DNA from 3 places in the Streptomyces sp. NPDC046862 genome. Region 2 is predicted to be linked to each of the others. Evidence: riboswitches for the same ligand, from Rfam matches in the RefSeq annotation. Region 2 holds a riboswitch; each other region holds the start of a gene.
What was found. Region 2 has a riboswitch for cyclic di-AMP ahead of AB0959_RS22605 (NlpC/P60 family protein). Riboswitches for the same ligand answer to the same signal wherever they lie in the genome.

Region 1: linked by a shared signal. The riboswitch ahead of AB0959_RS11900 (M23 family metallopeptidase) and the one ahead of AB0959_RS22605 (NlpC/P60 family protein) in region 2 are both predicted to bind cyclic di-AMP.
Region 3: linked by a shared signal. The riboswitch ahead of AB0959_RS05105 (C40 family peptidase) and the one ahead of AB0959_RS22605 (NlpC/P60 family protein) in region 2 are both predicted to bind cyclic di-AMP.

What each region holds. Positions count from the first base shown of each region.
Region 1 is NZ_JBEYXP010000008.1:260,477-263,677, reverse strand. Features, by position in the region: gene AB0959_RS11905 (aldo/keto reductase) at 1-213, opposite strand, end outside; gene AB0959_RS11900 (M23 family metallopeptidase) at 327-1,373, opposite strand; cyclic di-AMP (ydaO/yuaA leader) riboswitch at 1,385-1,542, opposite strand; gene ribA (GTP cyclohydrolase II) at 1,838-2,515, opposite strand; gene AB0959_RS11890 (MarR family transcriptional regulator) at 2,676-3,191, opposite strand.
Region 2 is NZ_JBEYXP010000020.1:5,847-9,047, forward strand. Features, by position in the region: gene AB0959_RS22605 (NlpC/P60 family protein) at 15-1,400, opposite strand; cyclic di-AMP (ydaO/yuaA leader) riboswitch at 1,412-1,583, opposite strand; gene AB0959_RS22610 (NAD(P)-binding domain-containing protein) at 1,813-2,502, shown strand; gene AB0959_RS22615 (DUF1876 domain-containing protein) at 2,630-2,887, shown strand; gene AB0959_RS22620 (hypothetical protein) at 3,025-3,156, opposite strand.
Region 3 is NZ_JBEYXP010000003.1:354,893-358,093, reverse strand. Features, by position in the region: gene AB0959_RS05110 (DUF6328 family protein) at 1-492, opposite strand, end outside; gene AB0959_RS05105 (C40 family peptidase) at 698-1,171, opposite strand; cyclic di-AMP (ydaO/yuaA leader) riboswitch at 1,175-1,377, opposite strand; gene AB0959_RS05100 (hypothetical protein) at 1,715-2,023, opposite strand; gene AB0959_RS05095 (ATP-dependent Clp protease proteolytic subunit) at 2,031-2,666, opposite strand; gene AB0959_RS05090 (hypothetical protein) at 2,842-3,189, opposite strand.

The sequences.
Region 1 (3,201 bases), on a different contig from region 2:
GCCGATGATGGTCTCGGACTCGCCGCCCTGGTTGCCCTCGATCCAGGCCGAGTAGGAGTCGGCGGTGTCGATGAAGTTGCCGCCGGCGGCCGTGTACGCGTCGAGAACGGCGAAGGACTGGGCCTCGTCGGCCGTCCAGCCGAAGACGTTGCCGCCGAGGGAGAGCGGGAAGACCTCGAGACCGGATGAGCCGAGCTTGCGAAGAGAAGTCATGCTCTATGACAACGCCCTGACCGGACGCGCGAATTCCGCACGTCCGGCCAAGGGTTCGTAAATCCGGGAGGGGATCACCTCACCTGCTCCCGGAAGACCTCAGGGGTTGAACCTCAGGGGTTGATCCCCTTGCTCTGCAGCCAGGCCATCGGGTCGATGCCGGTGGCGCTGCCGCCGGGGTGGACCTCCAGGTGGAGATGGGCGCCCGTGACGTTGCCGGTGGCGCCGACGCGGCCGATGACGTCGCCGCTCGCGACCTTCTGGCCGACGCTGACGCTGATGGACGACTGGTGGGCGAACCAGAGTTCGGTGCCGTCGTCGAGGGTGAGGATGGTGCGGTAGCCGTACGAACCGCTCCAGCCGGCCTCGGTGATGGTGCCGTTGTGGATCGCCTTGATCGGGGTACCCGTGGGGGCGGCGAAGTCGAGGCCGGTGTGCTGGCCGGAGGACCAGTACGCGCCGGACTGACCGAAGGTGGAGGTGATCGTGTACGAGGACGTCGGCAGCGTGAACTGCTTGGCGAGCTCGGCGACGCGCTCGGCCTCGGCCTTCTTCTCCGCCTCCTCCTCCGCCTTCTTCTTCGCGGCGGCGGCCTTGGCCTCGGCCTCCTCACGCTCCTTGGCGGCGGCCTCGGCGGCCTTCTTCGCGGCGGCGGACTCGGCGGCGAGCGCGGCGGCCCGGTCGACCGCGTCCTGCTGCGACTCGGCCTGCTGCATGATGCGGGCGCGCAGCGCCTCACCGGCGTTGCCGGCGCCCTGCTCGGCGTCGGCGCCGGTCATGCCCGCGTTGCTGAGCGGGGTGGAGGAGCCCGCGGGCTCGTCCTCGGAGTCGAAGACCGAGCCGACGTTGGGCATGTCGGGCATCGAGATGGACACCGGCGGCTTGCCGGTCTGCGCGGTGGCCATGCCGCCCGCGCCGACGGCGGCTATGACGCCGACACCCAGAACGGTGGAGCTCCGGGCGAGACCGCCGCGGGCGAGTCCGCTCTTCTTGGCGACCCGGTGCCGGCCGCGAACGGGGCGGATGGACTCCTCTGTGGGGTTCCACTCCTGCCAGGGACCCTCGTCCTCGCCGTTGTAGCCGCCGTACCCGAAAGTATCGCTGTCGCCGCGTTGGCCCGGCATGGGTGGGGCTTCGGTCGCAGACCGGTTGGACGCCACGTGGGCGTACTCCTTTCCTTCCTTCTCGCCTACCGGGTTAGCTGACGGGTTCGGAGCAGGAAGGTCTCCTACGCGCGTAAACCGACCGTGCTTCCACGGCGGCTTCCGCGTGATTCACCCCTGGGTGGTGGTTCCCCGGTTCCCTTGCGGGATTCGGCGCGTGCGCACGGAGCCGCCTCTTGTGACGGCTGGGACGACCGCGCTGCGTTATCGAACGTTAATAGACGCGCGGGCCGTATTCCAAGCGGTTCTGGATGATCGTTCAGGCTTCTGGGCTGGACTTTCGGGTCAAGGCAGGCCTAAATCGGGCGAGTTACCCCTGTCTCAGGAGTCACAGGCATCCTGACGGTGCGTCAGTTGTTATGCGCAGAGGGGTTGTCCGAACACGCTCAGTGACAGCAGTTATGAGGAAGTCGTGAACGATCACCAGCTGCGAAGGGGCCGATGAAGAGGGCCGGCAGACGTCAGCCCGCGGAGAGCTCCGCCAGGTCCCCCAGGTCCCCCCGCTCCCCCAGGCCCCCCAGGTCCGCGAGCGGCAGCGTGTGCTGGGTCTGGAGGACCTTCGCGCGCAGGTAACGGACGTTGTGGGCGGTGGTGAAGACGCCCGTGGGAACGCGGGTGCGGACCTTGACCCCGAGGTCGCGCAGCTGCTGCGCCTTGTCGGGGTTGTTGGAGAGCAGGTCCAGGGTGTCGATGCCGAGGGCTCCGAGCATCTGTGCGGCGGCGGTGTAGTCGCGGGCGTCCTCGGGGAGGCCGAGCGCGGCGTTGGCCGCGTACGTGTCGAGGCCCTGGTCCTGCAAGGCGTACGCGTCGAGCTTGTTGTAGAGGCCGATGCCCCGGCCCTCCTGGCGGAGGTAGAGGAGGACGCCACCGCGGTCGGCGATCTGCTCCACCGCCTCGCGCAGCTGCGGGCCGCAGTCGCAGCGGGCCGATCCGAAGACGTCGCCGGTCAGGCACTCGGAGTGCAGGCGGACCAGCGGGGTGGTGCCGGGCGCGGGCTCTCCGAGGACGACGGCCACGTGCTCCTGACCGTCGGTGAGACCGTGGAAGGTGACCAGTTCGGCATCGACGCCGTAGCCGTCCTGGAAGCGCAGCGGGACCCGGACGCGGGAGCGGGTGGTGGCGGTGGGCTGGTCGGGCATGCGGGCCTCCGGTCCAGGTGCGGGTGCAGGTCGGCCGGTATGCTTCAGTTTTGAAGCACATCGCCCACAGGGACTCTAGCCCTGCTTCAAACTTCAAGCAACCCTGACGGCGGGCGCCGCATTCCCACTGCCGCCGAAATTACTGCCCTCTCCCGGCGGGCTAGCCCGAAGAGCAGGAGCGGCGGCGCCATGGAAGGTCGTCGGAGGTGACCGCCTCGGCACCGTCGCCCTGGAGCGCCTCCGTGATGCCCGTACAGATGCGCTCCAGCTGTTCCACCTGCTCCGGGCCGAGGTGGTCGAAGACCGCCCTGCGGACCATCTCGACGTGGCCCGGTGCCGTACGCTCCAGCAGGGCCATCCCCTCGTCCGTGAGCACCGCCACACTGCCCCGCTTGTCCGACGCGCACCCCTCCCGCCGCAGCGCGCCGTCCTTCTCCAGCCGCGCCACGACGTACGTCAGCCGGCTGCGCGTGATCTTCAGGGACTCGGCGAGGTCGGTCATCCGCATACTGCGGTCCGGCGCCTCGGAGAGGCCGGCCAGTACGGAGTAGTACAGGTGCGACATGCCGGCCTCCTGCTGGAGCTGCCGGTCGAGCGCGTCCTCCAGGAGCAGCGAGGCCGCGATGTACGCGCGCCAGGCACGCTGTTCCTCGGGGGTGAGCCAGCGGGTCGTCATACGGACAGTG
Region 2 (3,201 bases):
AGCCCCGCGCTTCGTCACACGGGCCGCACCACGCTGTGGATCGCCGACTCCCCCGCGTAGAGGATCGGGTCCTCGCGCACGTGGGGTCCCTGACTCGGTGCGTGGACCATCATGCCGTTGCCGACGCAGATGCCGACGTGGCCGGCGTTGTCGGTGAAGAACACCAGGTCGCCGGGCTGAACGTCCGACAGGGCGATCGCACTGCCGGCGTACGCCTGGTCCTGGGCGGTACGCGGGAGCGTCACCCCGGCGGTCTTCCAGGCGGCCCGGGTGAGGCTGGAACAGTCGTACGACCCCGGTCCGGTCGCGCCCCAGACGCATGGCTTGCCGATCTGCGCGCGGGCGAATTCGACTGCCGCCATGGCCTTCCCGCCGGCCCCGGTGACCGGTGCGCCGACAGCGCCGGAGGTTCCAACGGTGCGGAGCGCGCCAGAGGTACCGAGGTCGCCAAGGGCGCCGACGGCAAGACCCGCGCCGAGGGACGGGTCCGTCCCCGCGGGCCAGTCCGTGCCGGGAGACATGACCGTACCGGCAGACGTGGTCGTCCCGGGAGACATGACCGTACTGGTGGACATGGCGGCGCCGGGAGACATGACCGTACCGGTGGACATGACGGCGCCGAAGCCGGACGGGCCCTGTCCCTGCCAGTCGGCCTCGACCTCGGCCACGTGGCGAGCCTGTTGCGCCGTCGCGTGCCAGGCGTCATCGGCCGGCGGCAACTCGATCGACGCCCACGGCGTACTCCACTGCGCGACGTGTCCGGAGAGCAACTCCCGGGCCGCGGCGAGCTTCCTCCGGTTCTTGTCCTTGGCTGCCCTCAGCGAGGACTGCCGGGTCTCATCGGCGGACGCCGGCCGGGCCGCCGAGGCCTTCCGCCCGGTCTCCGGCGCGGCCGGCAGACCGGCCAGGGGTCCCGCGGTGAGTCCCGCCGCGGGAACGGCGGTCAACTCGGTCGCAGGTCCGGCGGGCAGCTCCGCCAGTGGTGCGGCGGGCAGCTCCGCCACTGGTCCCGGGGCCGTCTCCGCGGCAGGTCCCGCCGTCAGCTCCGGAAGGCCCCGGCCTCCAGGTTCCCGCGCACGGTCGGGGCGCACGTCGTCGGGGCGCATGGCCGGGAGCGAGGGCCGGGCCTCGGGCAGGCGGTCCGGCCTGAGTTCCGGTGGCAGCACGGCGGGGACCGTCGGGCCCAGCTTCGCGCGGGCCACGTCGAACCAGGGCTTCACGATGTCGTCGAGGGCGGGATCCATGCGCCCGCGCCCGGCGCCGGGCACGGGCGCGACACGCGTACGCCGCCCCGAGGCCATCGCACGCGTCGCGTTGAAGTTCCCGGTGTCGGTCTCGGCCCGGTCGTAGAGGTTGTGGATCCTCTGCTGGACTTCTGCGCGGCTCGGCTCTTGCGCCATGGGGACGTACTCACTCCTTCCATCCACCGCCTACCGAGTTAGCTGTCGGGTTCGGGCGGATGTCTCCGGAAGGTGTGCCCTACGGTCACCACCCGGTGGGCAGTCGACCGATTCACCCCAATGTCGGTTGGGTCCCCGGTTCCGGCTTCCGCGACGGTGCACCGGATTCGGCGGAGGCCACGCGACCCGACGAGGTTCGCCGGACGGAGTCGTGTGGCCTACCCATTAACTTAGCCAACTTGTGTTCCTTGTGTGAAGATCGGAGCGCGAAATGCCCGTTCCGTCAGTGTGACGTTCACCCCAACACTCCGGGCCGCTCCCGCACTTGACCTGGGCGGCCTGCTTGCCTGGACCACACGACCGGTACGACCACGGTCCCGCCACGGGCCCACCACGGAAAGGACCTGCCCCCATGCGTTACGCCGTCCTCGGCACCGGCATCGTCGGCCGCACGATCACCGCCAAGCTGACCTCCCTGGGTCACGAGGTCACCATCGGCACCCGCGACCCCGCCACCACCCTCGCCCGCACCGAGCCGGACGCCATGGGCAACGAGCCGTTCGCCACCTGGCACTCGGCCCACTCCGACGTGCCGCTGCGGACCTTCGCCGAAGCCGCCGACTTCGGCGAGACGGTGGTCAACACGACCGCGGGCGCCGCCACGCTCGACGCACTCGACGCGGCGGGCGGCGACGCCCTGGCGGGCAAGGTACTCATCGACATCACGAACGCGCTCGACTTCTCCCAGGGCATGCCGCCCACGCTGAACCCGGTCAACACCGACAGCCTCGGAGAGCGGATCCAGCGCGCCTTCCCCGGTGCCCGGGTCGTCAAGACCCTCAACACCGTGAACTGCCTCGTCATGGTCGAGCCCGGCCGGGTCGCGGGAGCGCACAACGTCTTCGTCTCCGGCGACGACACGGGAGCCAAGAGGCAGGTCACCGAGTTGCTGATCTCCTTCGGCTGGCCCGAGGGCGACATCATCGACCTCGGCGGCATCGAGACCGCCCGGGGCGCCGAGATGCTCCTGCCTCTCTGGCTGCGTCTGTACGGGACCCTGGGCCACGCCGACTTCAACTTCCACATCCAGGGCGCCCGCTGACCACCACCGAACCGAACACTCGATCGACTGGACCGGGCGCGAGAGCAGGCGCAGGCTGAGGAGACGGGGAAGGAGACACAGGCAGAGACACACAGACTCAGAGGCAGATCAACCAGGAGTGATCAGGATGGAAGACAAGCAGTGGACCGTCCAGATCCACATCACCGAGGACGGCGACGACACCCAGGCACGCGCCGTGCTGACGACCCCGGACACCTCCACGGTCACGGGACGGGGCGCGGCCAGGCGCAACCCGGTCGACCGGCCCGTCCCGGAGATCGGTGACGAGCTCGCCGCCAGCCGCGCACTGGAGGATCTGGCGATCCGGCTGCACGACGTCGCCTCCGACGACATCGTCCAGCTGACCGGGCCCGTCGAACAGTGACGGCACCCCCTCCCACCGGGGGCTCTCACCCCACGGGCCGCGGGTGATTGTGCCGAGCGGACGCCGCACCGGCCTGCTGGGCACATTGGTCGGCGGGGCCTGGCGGGGGGCCATGAGCGGAGCGCCGCGTCCAGCGCTCAGGCAGCGGCCGCTGCCGGGCGCCGGCCGGCCACGTAGGTCTTCCAGAGCTGGATGAGCAGACGCATGACGATCGCCTCGATCACGGCGACCGCCACCTTGGTGAGGAGCGGGGCGAGCAGGTGCGACACAGCGGGCGGCCTTTCTTGTGCGTGCAGGTCCGTACCGCTCCTTTG
Region 3 (3,201 bases), on a different contig from region 2:
AGCGTCCCCGCGGAGGCCGGACCGCCGTACGAAGCGGGGCAGCACCCACCACAACGCGACACAGGCGCCGAACGTGCCGGCCCCGGCGGCGACACCGGCGCTCCGCTCCAGGGTCACGTCCACGACGAGCAGCACCGACCCGGTGAACGCCAGCATGAGCACACCCAGGCCGACGGTGGCCAGCCGGGAGGAGACCTGGACTATGAGCGGCTTGGCGTTCTGCTGGAAGAGCGAGCGGTGCAGCGCGGCCGGGGCCGTGAAGAGCGCCGCCGCGAGGACCGCCAGCAGCAGTGTGGTGACGTAGGTGACGCGCTGGACCGTGTCGAGGGACGGGAAGCGCGGGGTGAACGCCAGGGTCAGCAGGAAGGCGAAGAGGATCTGCACACCGGTCTGGGTGACGCGCAGCTCCTGGAGCAGCTCGACGAAGTTGCGGTCGGCTCTCTCCAGGGGTGTCTCGTTGCGTCCCCGGTGGGCACTCTGGTTGTCGGACATGGATGAACGAGTAACCATCCCGGCCCGCGTCACGCACCGGGAGGCGCCGGCCGGGCACGTCACGTCACGGGCCGGGCCCCCGGTGCGGGACGGTCAGGTCCCGGCGAGGCGGCTGGGCCCACGCGAGGCGCTGGGCCCCGCGCGGGACCGCCGCTGGACCCCGAGGGGCGACGGCTGCCCTCACCGCCGTCGCCCCTCGGGCGGGTCAGCGGACCCGGCCGTACCAGACGCTCTTCGTCCAGATCTTCTCTCGCTTCACGACCTCTCCGCTCTTCGGGGAGTGCCAGATCTTGCCCTTCCCGGCGTAGATGCCGACGTGGTAGACGCTCGAGCCCGAGTGGAAGAAGACGAGGTCTCCGGCCTTGCGGCTCTTGGCGGAGATGTGCTTCGTCTTGTTGTACTGCGCCTGGGCCGTACGGGGGAGCTTCTTACCCGCCTTCTTGAACGAGTACAGCGTCAGCCCGGAGCAGTCGAACCTCTTGGGGCCCGTGCCACCCCACTTGTAGGGCGAGCCCTTCTTGGACGCCGCGACCTGCAAGGCCTTGGTCGCCGGGGCGGCCGCCTCCGCGTCTGACGCGACGCCAGGGGCCACGATGCTGCCGCCCACTGCGGCGATGGTGAGAGCCGAGGCCGTACCGGCCCGGACCATGAGCGACGGGACACGATTGAGCGCAGTCATGCGCAACCCTTCGTCAGCCGCCTGTGAAGGATGACCTGTCGGATTCGGGCTGGCGAAGTTGCCCGGCCGCGTTGCCGCGGCTTCACCCCAAGGGCTGCTCGGAACTGACGCTCCGGCGACCCGTCGTGCTTGGGTCCTCCACTCCTGCCGATCCACTCCTGTCGACCGGTCATCCGGGCGGCGGCAGGATTCGGCGTCCGCCCGGACCGCCCCGCCGCGGTGGCGGGGGCTTGTCGTCAGGTACGGATCTTGACGCACGAATGTCCAAAACGGCGAACGGAATCGGCAGTTTGTGGGGTTACTCACCACTCACCCGTTCGGGTGGACAGCCATTCCCACGCCCGGGAGTCAAGGAGGCCGACGAGCGCCGGACCAGCGAAGAAACAGTCGATTCCGCCGTTGTGGTACGCGGGTTGCGCAACTTTCCTGGGCCCGAGAAGGGATCGAAATCTGCCCCGTTCGTCGGTACGTCCTCTGGTCCGTTCGAGATCCGGACCGGACGCCTCGTCAGTTCGGCACGCGACCCGGATCCGTGCCGGTGCGTCAGCCCTCCGGTTCGGGAGGCAGTGCTATGCGTGCCGTACGACGCTCACCGTCGAGGACCCGCAGGGCCCGCGCGAGAGTCGGTGCGTGCACCTCGTTCTCACCCCGGGTGTGCATCAGTTCGAGCGCGGCGCGCAGGGCCGTCGCCTTGGCGACCAGGGCCTGGGCGGCGCGCAGCCCGCGGTAGGTGTCGCCGGGGCGGGCCGGGTTGATCCGGCCGAGCAGGTCCACCACGTCGAGGTAGCGGTCGATCAACTCTGCCTCGGCGCGGGTGAGCGCGGGCAGCGGCGGCAGGTCCGGTGGGAGCATCGACGGCTCACCTCGCGCCGGGCAGGTCGCGCGAGGTCCTCCGGCTGGGGATGATCCGGTCCACCAGGCCGTACTCCATGGCCGCCTTGGCGTCCAGGATCTTGTCCCGCTCGATGTCGTCGCTCACCCGCTCGGCGCTCTGACCGGTGTGCCGGGCGAGTATCTCCTCCAGCTTCCGGCGGTTGCGCATCAACTCGTCGGCCTGGATGGCCAGATCGGACGCCTGCCCCTGGATCGGCTCGTGGAGCGAGGGCTGGTGGATCAGCACGCGGGCGCCCGGCAGCGCCGACCGCTTGCCCGGGGTGCCGGCGGCCAGCAGCACCGCGGCGGCCGACGCCGCCTGGCCCAGGCAGACGGTCTCCACGTCGCAGGTGACGTACTGGATCGTGTCGTAGAGGGCCGTCATCGCGGTGAACGAGCCGCCCGGCGAGTTGATGTAGAGCGAGATGTCCCGGTCCGGCGCGGCGTGCTCCAGATACATGAACTGAGCCATCACGTCGTTCGCCGACGTGTTGTCGATCGCCGTCCCGAGGAACACGATCCGCTCCTCCAGCAGCTTCGAGTACGGATCCATCGTCCTGAGGCCCGCACTCGTGCGTTCGGTGAACTCCGGCAGGACGTAGCGGGCGGACGGTCGGCTCATGGCGGGCGCCTCCTCTGATCGAGTTCTGTAAAAAATGTACAGGACGTACGTCTCTGTGGTCAGAGGGGCGGGGCACGCTGAGAGCGAAACCAGGGCGGGGCCTCGCCGGGCGTGGACATGGCAGCGCCCCGGACCGGAGCGGTCCGGGGCGCCCTGGGGCTGAGCGTGCCGGGGGTCAGTTGATCGCGACGGGGGCGGGTCTGCCCCTGAAGGTGATCGGTGACCAGCCGTGCGACATGACGAGCTCGTTCAGGGCGTTCGCGATATCCAGCTCCGTGAGCCGGTACGGCTCGGGTGCGTGTTGGGCGCTCAGGAGCGTGAAACTGATCTCGACGGTGGTGTCGGAGTCGGGCAGGGCGACGCTGCCGCGGAACTCGGTGCCGGGCGGGAACTCGACCGCCGCCGAGTCGCTCGTGCTCGCTCCGTCCTCCTCGGCCTGTGCCGCCCCTGCCGACGTGAGCACCGCCCCCGCTGCCGCCGTCCCCGAATACCCCAGCAGTGAGCGCCTGGAAATGCTGGACATGGTCCCCTCCTG